Regions from separate parts of the Streptomyces sp. NPDC044921 genome, predicted to be linked through region 1. Evidence: predicted binding sites of a transcription regulator. Region 1 holds the regulator's gene; the other holds the start of a gene.

What was found. Region 1 encodes HrcA, which represses chaperone genes, less so after heat shock. Its sites were predicted from a motif close to TTNGCACTCNGNNNNNCNGAGTGCNAA; they were not measured.
Region 2: the regulator HrcA is predicted to act here: its motif matches at 5,447-5,473, upstream of groES (co-chaperone GroES).

Annotation. Positions count from the first base shown of each region.
Region 1 covers NZ_JBWKIF010000009.1:301,745-309,024, forward strand. Annotated here, with positions in the region: gene AC07DA_RS17150 (S41 family peptidase) at 1-258, opposite strand, end outside; gene AC07DA_RS17155 (hypothetical protein) at 304-861, opposite strand; gene AC07DA_RS17160 (VOC family protein) at 911-1,303, opposite strand; gene AC07DA_RS17165 (16S rRNA (uracil(1498)-N(3))-methyltransferase) at 1,322-2,062, opposite strand; gene AC07DA_RS17170 (nitronate monooxygenase) at 2,059-3,147, opposite strand; gene dnaJ (molecular chaperone DnaJ) at 3,272-4,408, opposite strand; gene hrcA (heat-inducible transcriptional repressor HrcA) at 4,408-5,424, opposite strand; gene AC07DA_RS17185 (MBL fold metallo-hydrolase) at 5,596-6,327, shown strand; gene AC07DA_RS17190 (DUF3097 domain-containing protein) at 6,359-7,162, shown strand; gene hemW (radical SAM family heme chaperone HemW) at 7,181-7,280, opposite strand, start outside.
Region 2 covers NZ_JBWKIF010000013.1:171,419-178,698, forward strand. Annotated here, with positions in the region: gene AC07DA_RS21745 (LysR family transcriptional regulator) at 1-500, opposite strand, end outside; gene AC07DA_RS21750 (MOSC domain-containing protein) at 591-1,259, shown strand; gene AC07DA_RS21755 (SDR family NAD(P)-dependent oxidoreductase) at 1,354-2,127, shown strand; gene AC07DA_RS21760 (ester cyclase) at 2,454-3,161, shown strand; gene groL (chaperonin GroEL) at 3,250-4,875, opposite strand; gene groES (co-chaperone GroES) at 4,992-5,300, opposite strand; gene AC07DA_RS21775 (polysaccharide deacetylase family protein) at 5,526-6,236, opposite strand; gene AC07DA_RS21780 (polysaccharide deacetylase family protein) at 6,233-7,156, opposite strand; gene AC07DA_RS21785 (class I SAM-dependent methyltransferase) at 7,275-7,280, shown strand, end outside.

The sequences.
Region 1 (7,280 bases):
GCCCCAGTACGTCAGGCGCCTGGCGGGGCCGCCGGCGACCGGCGCGACGAGCACCTCGGGGGCGCCGTCGCGGGTGGAGGTCCAGGCGACGGTGGTGCCGTCGGGCGAGATGCGGGGATGGGTCACCGGCGTGTTGTCGGCGCTGACGCGCCAGGCCCGGCCGCCGTCGAGTGGCGCGAGCCACACGTCGTCCTCGGCGGTGAAGGCGACCAGGTCGCCGTGCACGTGCGGGAACCGGAGGTAAGCAGGCGATGTCACCTGATCACCCTATGCAGCGAGGGCGCCGCGCGGACAGGGTTCGGATCACTTGCCCTCGACAGGGCGGCAGTCCGGGTACCGGTCGCACCAGATCGTCTGCGTGACCGTCACGGTGACCGCCGGTCCGGGCCGGCCGTCGGTGGGCCCGCCGCCCACCGGGGGCGGGCTGGTGGAGTCGCAGTCGCCGAGCCCGTCGACCTCGAACCACACCTTGCCGTCCACCTTGGCGGTGATGTTCCCGCGCACACAGGCGCCGTCCACCGCGTGGGTGACCTCGCCGTCGACGGTGATGTCCTTGCCGTCGTCGGTCTCCCCCCGGCAGTCGACGCTCGCCACGGTGTCCTCGCTCGCCGGGGGCGACGACCGGGAGTCCTCGCGCCTGTCGCCGTAGGAGGCGGTGCAGCTGAGCCAGCGCACGCCCGCCTTCTGGCGGTTGAGTTCCCGCGTCACGGTCTCGTCGGTGGTGTACGCGACGGCCGCGGAACTGATGCCGCCGCCCGGCTCGCAGGCGACCGCGCCGCCCACGGCGACGACCGCGAACACCGCCGCCACGGCCACCCGACGGCCGCGCGGCCCCCGCCGAAACCTCCTCGAAGCCCCCATGGAGGGCAGCCTGCCACCCACGGGGGCGGCGCGGTAGGGCGCAAAGGCGTCAACCGCGCAGCAGCAGCCACTCCTGGAGCTCCACCAAGTTGCCCTCGGGGTCCTTGAGATGGGCCACCCGCATCCGGTCCGTCAGGGGCGCGGGCCCCTGCAGGACGGTGGCGCCGCGCAGCGTGATCTCCTCGCAGTACGCGTCCAGCGCGTCCACCCGCAAGACCACCAGCGACCGGTGCCCGGCGGCCGGACGGCCCACCTCGTCGAGCACCTCGGCCATCATCGACCGGTCCTGCAGCGCGATCCCCGCGGAGCCGGCCGCGGGGCTGAACTTCTCGTAGGGGCCCTCGCTCGCGCCCGACTGCGGCTTGAGGCCGAGGACGTCGCCGTAGAAGCGGTAGCAGGCGGCGAAGTCGGTGACGAGCAGGCGTACTTGGGCGAGTTCCACGGTGCCTCCAGGGGGTTTTCAGGACCAGCGGCCGGTACGCGCCAGGAGCACGGCCGCGGCCGCCGTCCCGGCCGTCGATGTGCGCAGCACGCTGCGCCCGAGGCGATACGCCCCGGCCCCCGCCTCCTCGAACAGCGCCAGCTCCTCCGGCGCCACACCCCCCTCGGGTCCCACGACCAGGACGATCTCGCCGGCCGCCGGCAACTCGGCCGTGGCCAGCGGGACGTCGCCGCTCTCGTGCAGCACCGCGGCGAAGTCGGCGTCCCGCAGCAGCGCGGCGACCTGCTTGGTCGTGGCGGCGTCGGCGATCCGCGGGAAGCGCACCCGGCGCGACTGCTTGCCGGCCTCCCGGGCGGTGGCCCGCCACTTGGCGAGCGCCTTCGCCCCGCGGTCGCCCTTCCATTGCGTGATGCAGCGGGCCGCCGCCCACGGCACGACGGCGTCGACGCCGACCTCGGTCATGGTCTCGACGGCCAGTTCCCCGCGGTCGCCCTTGGGCAGCGCCTGCACGACGGTCACCCGCGGCTGCTGGGGCGGTTCCTCGCTCACCGAGTCCAGCTGGACGATGAGCCGGTCCTTGCCCTCGGTGCCGAGCACCACGCAGTCCGCCCAGCGTCCGGCCCCGTCGGTGAGGATCACGTCCTCGCCGGGGCGCAGCCGCTTCACGGAGACGGCGTGCCGCCCTTCCGGCCCGTCCAGGACGTACCGTCCGCCGCCGCCCGCGTCGAAGTGCTCGACGACGAACACCGGCGCGGTCATCGCACGCCTCCGCCCGCGACGCCCCCGCCCGACAACGCTGTCCTGGCGGCGGCGAGTTCGGCGGCCAGCACCTCCACCAGCTGCCCGGCGGGCAGCTCTCGGGCCATGCGGTGCCCCTGCCCGGCCCACAGCGCCATGCCCTGCGCGTCCCCGGCCTTGGCGGCGGCCTTGCGCAGCGGCGCGGTGAGGTGGTGGATCTCCGGGTAGGCGGCGGGCGCGTACGGGCCGTGTTCGCGCAGGAAGCGGTTGACCAGGCCGCGTGCCGGGCGGCCGGAGAAGGCCCGGGTCAGCTCCGTCCGCGCGAACAGCGGGTTGGTCAGCGCCTGCTTGTGCAGGGCGTGCGCGCCGGACTCGTGTGTGGCGAGGAAGGCCGTGCCCAGCTGGGCCGCGTCGGCGCCGGCCGCGAGGACCCCGGCGATCTGGCCGCCGCGCATGATGCCGCCGGCGGCGAGGACGGGGATGCCGACGGCCTCCCGGACCTGCGCGACCAGGGTCAGCAGCCCGAGGCCGGAGCCGTCCGTCTCGGGGACGTCCCGGTGGGTGCCCTGGTGGCCGCCGGCCTCGACGCCCTGGGCGATGACGGCGTCCGCGCCGGCCCGCTCGACGGCCCGGGCCTCGTCGGGGGTGGTGGCGGTGGCCAGGACGAAGGTGCCGACGCGGTGCAGGGCGTCGATCACCTCGCGGTGCGGGACGCCGAAGTGGAACGACACCACCGGGACGGGGTTGTCGCGGAGCACCGCGAGCTTGGTCTCGTAGCCGTCGTCCCGGCCGGTCTCCGGATCGCCGAGCTCGGTCTCGTACCAGGTGGCCTCGCCGGCCAGCTGGTGGGCGTAGACGTCGACCGCGGCGGGGTCGGCGTACTCCGGCTGCGGCATGAAGAGGTTGACCCCGAAGGGCCTGCCGGTGAGGCTCCTCAGCTGCTTGATCTCCTGGTACATCCCGTCGGCGGTCTTGTACCCGGCGGCGAGGAACCCGAGCCCGCCCGCTTCGCACACGGCGGCGGCGAGCTTCGGCACGGAGACGCCGCCCGCCATGGGGGCCTGCACGATCGGGAGCGGGAAGAGATCGGTCAGTGCGGAGGACATGACCGCATGTTGTCACGTCCTCCGGACGACTCCGAAACCGGCCTGCCGGGTGGCACAGACCAGAGGAACCACCGCTTCCGCGGCCCCGGCGCCCCCTGACGGACGACGCCGGAGCCCCTTCGCGTCAGCGACCGTTGAAGGCGTCCTTCAGCCGCGAGAACAGCCCTTGCTGCCCGGGCTGGAACTGGCCCGTCGGCCGTTCCTCACCGCGCAGCTTGGACAGCTCGCGCAGCAGGCGCTCCTGCTCGGGGTCGAGCTTGGTCGGGGTCTGCACCTCGACGTGGACGATGAGGTCGCCGCGTCCGCCGCCGCGCAGGTGCGTGACACCGCGGCCGTGCAGCGGGATCGACTGGCCGGACTGGGTGCCCGGGCGGATGTCGACCTCCTCCATGCCGTCCAGGGTCTCCAGCGGCACCTTCGTGCCGAGGGCCGCCGCCGTCATCGGCAGCGTGACCGTGCAGTGCAGGTCGTCGCCGCGGCGCTGGAACTGCGCGTGCGGCAGTTCGTGGATCTCGACGTAGAGGTCGCCGGCCGGACCGCCGCCAGGCCCGACCTCGCCCTCACCGGCGAGCTGGATGCGCGTGCCGTTGTCCACACCGGCCGGGATCTTGACCGTGAGGGTCCGGCGGGAGCGCACCCGGCCGTCGCCCGCGCACTCGGGGCACGGCGTCGGGACGACCGTGCCGAAGCCCTGGCACTGCGGGCACGGGCGGGAGGTCATGACCTGGCCCAGGAAGGACCGGGTGACCTGCGAGACCTCGCCCCGGCCGCGGCACATGTCACACGTCTGCGCCGAGGTGCCCGGGGCCGCGCCCTCACCGTTGCAGGTGTTGCAGACGACGGCCGTGTCGACCTGGATGTCCTTCGTCGTGCCGAAGGCCGCCTCGTCGAGCTCCACCTCGATGCGGATCATGGCGTCCTGGCCGCGGCGGGTGCGCGAGCGCGGTCCGCGCTGCGACGCCGTGCCGAAGAACGCGTCCATGATGTCGGAGAAGTTCCCGAAGCCGCCGGCTCCGAAGCCGCCCGCCCCGGCGCCGCCGGACTGCGAGAGCGGGTCGCCGCCGAGGTCGTAGACCTGCTTCTTCTGCGGGTCCGACAGCACCTCGTAGGCGGCGTTGATCTCCTTGAACCGCTCCTGGGTCTTCGGATCGGGGTTGACGTCCGGGTGCAGCTCGCGGGCGAGCCGCCGGAAGGCCTTCTTGATCTCTTCCTGCGACGCGTCGCGGCGCACGCCGAGTACGGCGTAGTAGTCCGTGGCCACTACGACTCCGCCAGGATCTGTCCGACGTACCGTGCCACTGCGCGTACCGCTCCCATCGTTCCCGGGTAGTCCATGCGGGTCGGTCCGACCACGCCGAGCTTGGCGACTGCCTCGCCGCCCGAACCGTAGCCGACCGACACGACGGACGTGGAGTTGAGTCCTTCGTGGGCGTTCTCGTGACCGATACGGACGGTCACGCCCGGATCCTTCGCCTCGCCGAGCAGCTTGAGGAGCACGACCTGCTCCTCCAGCGCCTCCAGCACGGGCCGGATCGTGAGGGGGAAGTCATGACCGAAGCGGGTCAGATTGGCGGTGCCGCCGATCATCAGCCGCTCCTCGTTCTCCTCGACGAGCGTCTCCAGGAGTGTGGAGAGCACCGTGGAGACCGTACCCCGGTCCTCGGGCTCGAAAGCCTCCGGGAGATCCTCCACCAGACTCGGCACATCCGCGAAACGGCGGCCCGCCACCCGGCTGTTGAGGCGTGCGCGCAGATCCGCGAGCGAGGCCTCGCCCAGTGGTGCCGGGCAGTCCACCACGCGCTGCTCGACCCGTCCGGTGTCCGTGATCAGCACGAGCATCACCCGCGCGGGCGCCAGGGCGAGCAGCTCCACGTGCCGCACGGTGGACCGGGTCAGCGACGGGTACTGCACGACGGCGACCTGGCGCGTGAGCTGCGCGAGCAGCCGGACCGTGCGCGCGACGACGTCGTCGAGGTCGACGGCGCCCTCCAGGAAGTTCTGGATCGCGCGCCGCTCGGGCGCGGTCATGGGCTTGACGCCGGCGAGCTTGTCCACGAACAGGCGGTAGCCCTTGTCGGTGGGGATGCGCCCGGCGCTGGTGTGCGGCTGGGCGATGTATCCCTCGTCCTCCAGGGCCGCCATGTCGTTGCGGACGGTCGCCGGGGAGACGCCGAGGTTGTGCCGCTCGGTGAGGGCCTTGGAGCCGACCGGCTCCTCGGTGCCGACGTAGTCCTGGACGATGGCGCGCAGCACCTGAAGCCTGCGTTCACTGAGCATCGCGCACACCTCCAGAAGTCGTCCGCCCGTTGCCCGCCGTTCACGGCCTGGCACTCTGCGCGTGCGAGTGCCAATGTTCCCCGGCCCAGTGTACGGCGGTGGGGTACGCCTGCGGCAAGGCTGGTCGTGCGGCGTCGTGCCCCGGGCGGGGCGCACCGCTAGCGTCGCCGTATGACGGTGACTTGGGAAGAGGCAGGGTGGGAGCGCCTGGCCGCCGGGGTGGGCCGGTGCCGGCTGCCGGTGTGGGACTGCACGGCGGGGCTGGTCGCCGGCGAGGGCGCGGTCCTGCTGATCGACGCCGGGTCGAGCCCGGCCGAGGGCGCGCGGTTGCGCGCGCAGGCGCGGTCGCTCACCGGCGGCCGTGTGACACATCTCGCGCTGACCCACCCCCACTTCGACCACGTCTTCGGGGTGGCGGCGTTCGAGGACGCGGAGGCGTTCGGCGCGGTCGGCGTGGACGCGGTGCTGACCCGGGCGCGCGACCGCGCGGAGCTGTGCGCGGACGCGGTGCGCAACGGCCTGGCGGAGACCGTCGCGCGGGAATCGGCGGACCGGCTGGTCCCGCCCCGCCACCTGGTCTCCGGCGAGTGGACCCTCGACCTGGGCGGCGGCCGCCAGGTGCTGCTGGCGAACGTCGGCCCCGGACACACCGCGCACGACCTGGCGGTGCTGGTGCCGGGCGAGCCGGAGGTGGTGTTCTGCGGCGACTTGGTCGAGGAGTCGGGCGAGCCCCAGGCGGGCCCGGACGCGGTGCCGTCGCACTGGCCGGCCGCCCTGGACCGGCTGCTGGCCCTGGGCGGCGAGGACGCGCTGTACGTGCCCGGTCACGGAGCGGTGGTGGACGCGGCGTTCGTCCGGGCCCAGCGGGACGCGCTGGCGGCGCGTTTCGGCGTGTCTGCGTGACCACCCGCCCGGTTCTCCTATCGTCATCCGAATGCGCCAGTACTCTCCGGACCTGACCCCGCCGTGGAAGAAGCCCCAGCCGGTCCCCGAGGTCCCGGCGGAACCGGGCCTGGTGGTCGAGGAGCCCGGCACCGGCTTCTGCGGGGCGGTCGTGCGCTGCGAGGCCGGCACGGTGACCCTGGAGGACCGCTTCGGCAAGCACCGCGTGTTCCCGATGGAACCGCGCGGTTTCCTGCTGGAGGGCAGGGTGGTGACGCTGGTCCGCCCCTCGTCCGGCGCCCCGGCGCGCCCCGCCCGTACGGCCTCGGGTTCGGTGGCGGTCCCCGGAGCACGCGCGCGCGTGGCCCGGGCCGGCCGCATCTACGTCGAGGGACGGCACGACGCCGAGCTGGTCGAGAAGGTGTGGGGCGACGACCTGCGCATCGAGGGCGTGGTCGTGGAGTACCTGGAGGGCGTGGACGACCTCCCGTCGATCGTGGACTCCTTCGCACCCGGCCCCGACGCGCGCCTCGGCGTCCTGGTCGACCACCTCGTGCCGGGCTCGAAGGAGTGGCGCATCGCCGAGTCGGTCACCAGCGAGCACGCGCTGGTGGTCGGCCACCCCTACATCGACATCTGGGAGGCGGTGAAGCCGTCGTCCCTGGGGATCGAGTCCTGGCCCCGCGTCCCGAGGGGCCAGGACTGGAAGACGGGGGTCTGCCGCGCCCTGGGCTGGCCGGAGCACACGGGCGCGGCGTGGCAGCGGATCCTGTCCCGGGTCCGCTCGTACAAGGACCTGGAACCGGAACTGCTGGGCCGGGTGGAGGAACTGATCGACTTCGTGACGGCACCGTAGCCACCGCCGAGCGCTCGCTCAGTCCACGAGGTCGCGCACCACGCCGTCGGCCAGCAACCTGCCCCGCAGAGTGAGCACGGCCCGCCCCCGCACGTACGGCTCCGCCTCCAGCAATCCG
Region 2 (7,280 bases), on a different contig from region 1:
AGCGGCCGCACGACGAGGTCGTCCCACTCCTCGGCACCCGCCGCACCCTCGTAGCGGAAGGCGAGGGCCACGTCACAGTCGCCCTCGCGCAGCAGGCCGACGGAGGCGGGGGGCTCGGCCTCCTCCAGGGAGACGCGGGTGCCGGGGTGAGCCTCGCGCAGGGCGGCGAGGGCGGTGGGCACGAGCGTGGAGCTGCCGCTGGGGAAGGAGACGAGCCGGACGCGGCCCGCGCGCAGCCCCGCGATGGCGGCGACCTCCTCCTCCGCGGCGGTGAGCCCGGCGAGGATCCCGGCGGCGTGCCGCACCAGCGCCTCACCGGCCTGGGTCAGGCGCATCTCCCGCCCGGTCCGGATCAGCAGGGGGGTGCCGACGGACGTTTCCAGTGCTTTCATCTGCTGGCTGACGGCGGGCTGGGTGCAGCCCAGTTCCCGCCCCGCGGCGGAGAAGGAGCCGGTGGCCGCGACGGCGCGCAGGACGCGGAGATGACGAGCTTCGATCACCCTTCGAGGATAAGCCAGGATAAGAGAGCCTTTTGATCTCCGCCGAAAAATGCGTCGACGCTTTGGGGGCGGCTCCCCTACCGTGCGGGCATGAGGCTTCTGTCTGTGAATCTGGGCCAGGCCCGGGCGGTGCCGTACACGGACAACCCGGAGGGGGTCACGGGGATCGACAAGCGGCCGGTGGCCGGGCCGGTGCGGGTGGCGGCGCCGGGCCCCAAGGGCGTCGGCGGGAGCGGGCTCGCCGGGGACGCGGTGTGCAAGCTGGAGCACCACGGCGGTGACGACCAGGCGGTGTACGCGATGGCACGCGAGGACCTGGACGAGTGGGAGCGCGAGCTGGGCCGGACCCTGGCCGACGGCGCGTTCGGCGAGAACCTCACCACCGCGGGCCTCGACATCTCCGGCGCGCTGATCGGCGAGCGCTGGCGCGTGGGGCCCGAGGTGGTGCTGGAGGTCACCTGCGGGCGCATTCCGTGCCGCACCTTCCAGGGCCATCTGGGGGAAAAGGGCTGGGTGAAGCGGTTCACGCGGCGGGGCGCGCCCGGGGCGTACCTGCGGGTGATCGAGCCGGGCGAGATCCGGGCCGGCGACGCCGTCGAGATCGTGCACCGCCCGGGTCATGACGTGACGGTGGCCCTGCAGTTCCGGGCCCTGACCACGGAGCGGACGCTGCTGCCCCGGCTGCTGGCGGCGGGCGAGGCGCTGCACCCGGAGGCGCTGCGGGTGGCGCGGGAGTACGCCGGCCGGTCCGGGAGCTGACAGCCGCTCAGGGCGCCCGTCTCCACCGACCCTTCACCGGGCGGGGGCCCGCGGGCAAGCGGATGCACGCGGTCCGTGTCACTACCCTTCTGCCATGACAACGGCTCTGATTACGGGATCGACGGCAGGCATCGGGGCCGCGTTCGCGCGGCGACTGGCGGCCGACGGGCACAACCTGGTGCTGGTCGCGCGCGACACCAAGCGGCTGCGGGAACAGGCGACCGAGCTGCACGACCGGCACGGCATCGAGGCGGAGGTGCTCACGGCCGACCTGGCCGAGGACCAGGGCATCGAGGCGGTGGCCGACCGCCTCGGCGACCGCAGGAACCCCGTCGACCTCCTCATCAACAACGCCGGTTTCGGCAACAAGGGCCGCTACCTCGACGTCGCCATGGCCGACGAGCTGCGGATGCTGAAGGTGCACTGCGAGGCGGTGCTGCGGCTGACGTCGGCGGCGGCCGAGGCCATGCGCGAGCGGGGCCGCGGCGGCGTCGTCAACGTCGCCTCCGTGGCGGCGTTCCTGCCGCGCGGCACCTACGGGGCGTCCAAGGCGTGGGTCGTGCAGTTCACCCAGGGCGCGGCCCGCGACCTCGCCGGCAGCGGCGTACGCCTGATGGCGCTGTGCCCCGGCTTCGTCCGCACCGAGTTCCACCAGCGGGCCGGCATGGGCACGGACAACATCCCGGCCTGGATGTGGCTCGACGCGGACAAGCTGGTGGCGGCGGCCCTGCACGACCTGGCCCGCGGCAAGACGCTGTCCATTCCGGACCCGCGGTACAAGGCCCTGATGGGGGCGGCGAAGCTGGTGCCGCGGGGGGTGCTGGGGGCGGTGTCCTCCAGGACGGGGCGGAAGTACGGGCCGCAGTAGGCGCCGGACGGAAGGCACCGGTGAGCGACGGCGCCGCAGTGGGTTCCCCGCGCAGGACGGCGGGGAGGGCTGCCCGCCACTCCCCGTACCGCACAGTCGTGGATCAGCGGGGAGCGGGCTGCGCCGGGGGGACCGGGAGGGCCGGGGCCACCGCCGCCTCGGGGCCCGACGAGCCGCCTCACCAGGACGGAGGGCCGCCGGCCGAGAGGGACCGGTCCCCCCGTGCGCGCATGCGGCCCACGCGGTCGAGCCCGACGGGCACGGGGTTCCGGGGGCGAGGACAATGGTGCTGTCCGACCAGCCCCGGGGGGCCCGGAGGCGGAACCATGACCTTCGTACAGCTCATCGAATGCAGGACCAGCCGGCTCGACGAGATGAACCGGCTGATGGACCGGTGGGTCGAGCAGACCAAGGGGAAACGGACCGCGACGCACAGCGTGGTGGCGAAGGACCGGGCCGACGCCTCGCACATCGTCGAGATCGTGGAGTTCCCGTCGTACGAGGACGCGATGCGCAACTCCGGGCTTCCGGAGACCGACCGGATCTTCCAGGAGATGGTGGCGCTCTGCGACGGGACGCCGACGTTCACGGACCTCGACGTGGTGCGGGACGAGCAGCTCAACGCGGCCACCGCGCGCAGGTTCTTCGAGCTGGCGCCCGGACAGGGGGACGCGCCGGCGTTCAACGACGTGTTCGTCGAGGACTACCACGACCACGACCCGGCGAACGTGCAGGACGTCATCGGGCTGGACGCGGTGCGGCGCGAGGTGGAGGTCTGGCGGGGCGGGTTCGACTTCACGTTCACGATCGAGGACCAGGTGGCGCAGGGCGACCGGGTGTGCACCCGGTGGACGTTCCACGGGCGTCACACGGGCGAGTTCCTCGGCATTCCGCCGACCGGCGAGGACGTCACCATGACCGGGACGACCGTGCACCGGTGCACCCCGGACGGGAAGATCGCCGAGGGGTGGTGGCAGTACGACCGGCTGGGGCTGATGCAGCGGCTCGGGGCGCTCGACCCGCTGGAGCTGTGACACCGGCGTCCGGGTAACGGGCCCGTGGACGACGCGAGCCCCCGTCCCGCGTGCGGCGGGACGGGGGCTCGCGGCAGAGGTCGGTGCCTCAGTGGGCGTGGCCGTGGCCGTGGCCCGCGGCGGCCGGCTCCTCCTCTTCCTTCTTCTCGACGACCAGGGTCTCGGTCGTGAGGAGCAGGGAGGCGATGGAGGCGGCGTTCTCCAGGGCGGAGCGGGTGACCTTGACCGGGTCGATGACGCCGGCCTTGATCAGGTCGCCGTACTCGCCGGTGGCGGCGTTGTAGCCGTTGCCCTTGTCGAGCTCGGCGACCTTGGAGACGATGACGTAGCCCTCCAGGCCGGCGTTCTCGGCGATCCAGCGCAGCGGCTCGACGGCGGCCTTGCGGACCACGGAGACACCGGTGGCCTCGTCGCCGGTCTTGTCGAGGTTGCCCTCGAGGACCTTGACGGCGTGGACCAGGGCGGAGCCACCACCGGAGACGATGCCCTCCTCGACCGCGGCGCGGGTCGCGGAGATGGCGTCCTCCAGACGGTGCTTGCGCTCCTTGAGCTCGACCTCGGTGGCGGCACCCACGCGGATGACGCACACGCCGCCGGCCAGCTTCGCGAGGCGCTCCTGGAGCTTCTCGCGGTCCCAGTCGGAGTCCGTGGTCTCGATCTCGGCCTTGATCTGGGCGACGCGGCCCTGCACGTCGTCCTTGTTGCCGGCGCCGTCGACGATGGTGGTGTCGTCCTTGGTGACGGTGACGCGGCGGGCGGAGCCGAGGACGTCGAGGCCGACCTGGTCGAGCTTGAGGCCGACCTCCTCGGAGACGACCGTGGCGCCGGTGAGGACGGCCATGTCCTGCAGCATCGCCTTGCGGCGGTCGCCGAAGCCGGGGGCCTTCACCGCGACGGCGTTGAACGTGCCGCGGATCTTGTTCACGACGAGGGTGGACAGCGCCTCGCCCTCGACGTCCTCGGCGATGATCAGCAGCGGCTTGGAGGCGTTGGCCTGGATGACCTTCTCCAGCAGCGGCAGCAGGTCCGCGATGGCGGAGATCTTGCCCTGCGTGATGAGGATGTAGGGGTCGTCCAGGACGGCTTCCATGCGCTCCTGGTCCGTCACGAAGTACGGCGACAGGTAGCCCTTGTCGAAGGCCATGCCCTCGGTGAAGTCCAGCTCCAGGCCGAAGGTGTTGGACTCCTCGACGGTGATGACACCGTCCTTGCCGACCTTGTCCATCGCCTCGGCGATGAGCTCGCCGACCTGCTGGTCCTGGGCGGACAGCGCGGCGACGGCGGCGATGTCGGACTTCTCGTCGATCGGGCGGGCCGAGGCGAGCAGGTCGTCCGAGACGGCCTTGACGGCGGCGTCGATGCCCTTCTTCAGGGCGGCCGGGGAGGCACCGGCGGCGACGTTCTTCAGGCCCTCGCGCACGAGCGCCTGGGCGAGCACGGTCGCGGTGGTCGTACCGTCACCCGCGATGTCGTTGGTCTTGGTCGCCACCTCCTTGACCAGCTGGGCACCGAGGTTCTCGTACGGGTCCTCGATCTCGACCTCGCGGGCGATCGTGACACCGTCGTTGGTGATGGTGGGGGCGCCGAACTTCTTGTCGATGACGACGTTGCGGCCCTTGGGGCCGATCGTCACCTTGACCGTGTCGGCAAGCTTGTTGACGCCGCGCTCGAGGGCGCGACGGGCGTCCTCGTCGAACTTCAGGATCTTCGCCATGGGAGCGTGAGCCCTCTTCCGGAATCTGGGATAAAGGCAACTGCGCCCCGGGCGCCCGGCTTCTTAGCGATCGCGGGGGCCAGGGGCGCAGTTCAAAGCAAGGTGCTTCGGGTGAATTACTTCTCGATGATCGCGAGCACGTCGCGGGCCGAGAGGACGAGGTACTCCTCGCCGTTGTACTTCACCTCGGTGCCGCCGTACTTGCTGTAGAGCACGACGTCGCCGACGGAGACGTCGAGCGGAAGACGGTTACCGTCCTCGAAGCGGCCCGGGCCCACGGCCAGGACGACGCCCTCCTGGGGCTTCTCCTTGGCGGTGTCCGGGATGACCAGGCCAGAGGCGGTGGTCTGCTCGGCGTCGAGCGGCTGGACCACGATGCGGTCCTCGAGCGGCTTGATGGCAACCTTGGAGCTGGTGGTCGTCACGATCCGACCTCCCCCTTCGGAGATCTCACGGGGTTAACTGTCTGAGGTGGCGACCAGGTGGATCCGTCGTCGCGGGTGCCGGACCTGCCCGTCGCTGTGTTGGCACTCTCCTGCGTCGAGTGCCAGAGCCGAGACTATGACCGCGATTAGCACTCGGTCAAGCGGACTGCTAATCGCGGGCGGCGCGTCGGCCAGGCAGGTTGCCGCGCGGGGGCGTCCGGACCCTCACAGGTGGTCCTCCAGGCGTCCCACCCGCAGGCCCTTCCCGTCGATCTCCCGCAGCAACCGCAGCGTCCGGTCCGTCAGGGTCATGGACGCGTCCCCGGACGGCACCGAGACGATGTCGCCGGGGCGCAGCCCGGGCTCGCCGCGGGTGTACGCCAGACGGCCGTCGGCGCCCAGGGAGGCGCGCCACAGCACGACCGCCGCGATGCCGCAGTCGGCGGCGGCGCGCAGGGTCGTGGTGTCGTAGGTGCCGTAGGGCGGGCGGAAGAGGCGGGGGCGGACGCCGAAGCGGGCGTGGAGCTTGTGCTGCTGGCCGCAGATCTCGGCGCGCTGGCCGGCGTAGGGCAGGCCGCGCAGGGCCGGGTGGTCGAGGGTGTGGTTCTGCAGGGACGCGCCGACCGCGCGCAGCCGGGCGAAGTGGCCGTAGCCGGGCCCCACGACGCTGTCGGTGAGGAACATGCTGACCGGCAGGCGCCGTGCGCGGATCAGGCGGACGAAGCGCGGGTCGCGTTCGGCGCCGTCGTCGTAGGTGAGGAAGACGACCGGCTCGCGAGTGGGGACGTGGTCGACGACGGGCGGGAGGCGGCGGGCCGCGGGTACCGCGTCCCGGGCCCGGCCGTCGGCGGTGCCCGGCCGCTCCCCCGCCGCCCCGGCGCACCCGGTCAGCAGGACCAGCAGCACGCACAGCAGCGCGGCGGCCGGCCGCCTCACAGGTAGTCCTCCAGCCGCCCCACCGCGTATCCCTCGGCCGTGACCTTGTTCAGGAAGCGGCGGATCATGTCCGGCATCGTGCCCTTCCACTGCTCGGGGCCCCGGAAGTGGGTGAGGACGATGTCGCCCGGGCGCAGCTCGCGGTCCGCCTCGCGGTACTCCCAGTGGTCGGCGAAGACCTCCTCGTTCCAGAGCGGGACGTGGGTGATGCCGCAGGCCTTGGCGGCGCGCAGGGTCGCGCGGTTGTAGCTGCCGTAGGGCGGGCGGAAGAGGGCGGGGCGTTTGCCGAAGCGCTTTTCCATGTAGCGCTGCATGCCGCAGATCTCACGCTTCTGCGCGCGGTAGGACAGACCCGGCATGTAGCGGTGGTACAGGGTGTGGTTGTTCAGGACGACGCCCCTGGCCTGCATCTTCTTGAAGTAGCGGGGGTCGTCCTTGACCAGGTAGCCGCTGAGGAACGCGGTGTAGGGCACGTCGAGGTCGCTCATCATCCGCAGGAACGTGCGGTCCTTCTCGGCGCCGTCGTCGATGGTGAGGAAGACGACCTTGTCGCGGGTGGGGACCCGGGTGAAGACGGGCGGGAGGTTGGACTCCCGGTGGCCTGCCACCTGGAAGCCCTTGCGGGTCTTGATCCTCGGCTTGCGCTCGGGGGGCGGCGGGGCGGGCAGCGGCACCCGCTTCAGCTGCCAGCGGTGCGCGGCGGCGACCCGGGCGGCGTGCGCGGCGCGCAGCTTGGAGGCGTAGGAGTCCAGCGCGCGGGCCTCGGCCGCGTCGAGGGGCTGCTGCCCGCCCGCCGGGGTGACCCGGTCGTCGCCGCCCTGCGCACAGCCCGAGGCGATGGCGGCGAGGGCGAGCACGGCCAGGCCGATCCGTGCACCACCCGAGGCCCGGCTTTTGTCATTTTGTACGACTGCTCGCATGGTGCCGGATCCTCGCAGCCCGCCCCGGGGATCCCGCCCCGACACAACGGCCCGCGGACCGGCATCCACCGACTGGCCCACACGCCGCCCCCGGCGCGCCGTGGCCGACAATGATCCGGTGAAC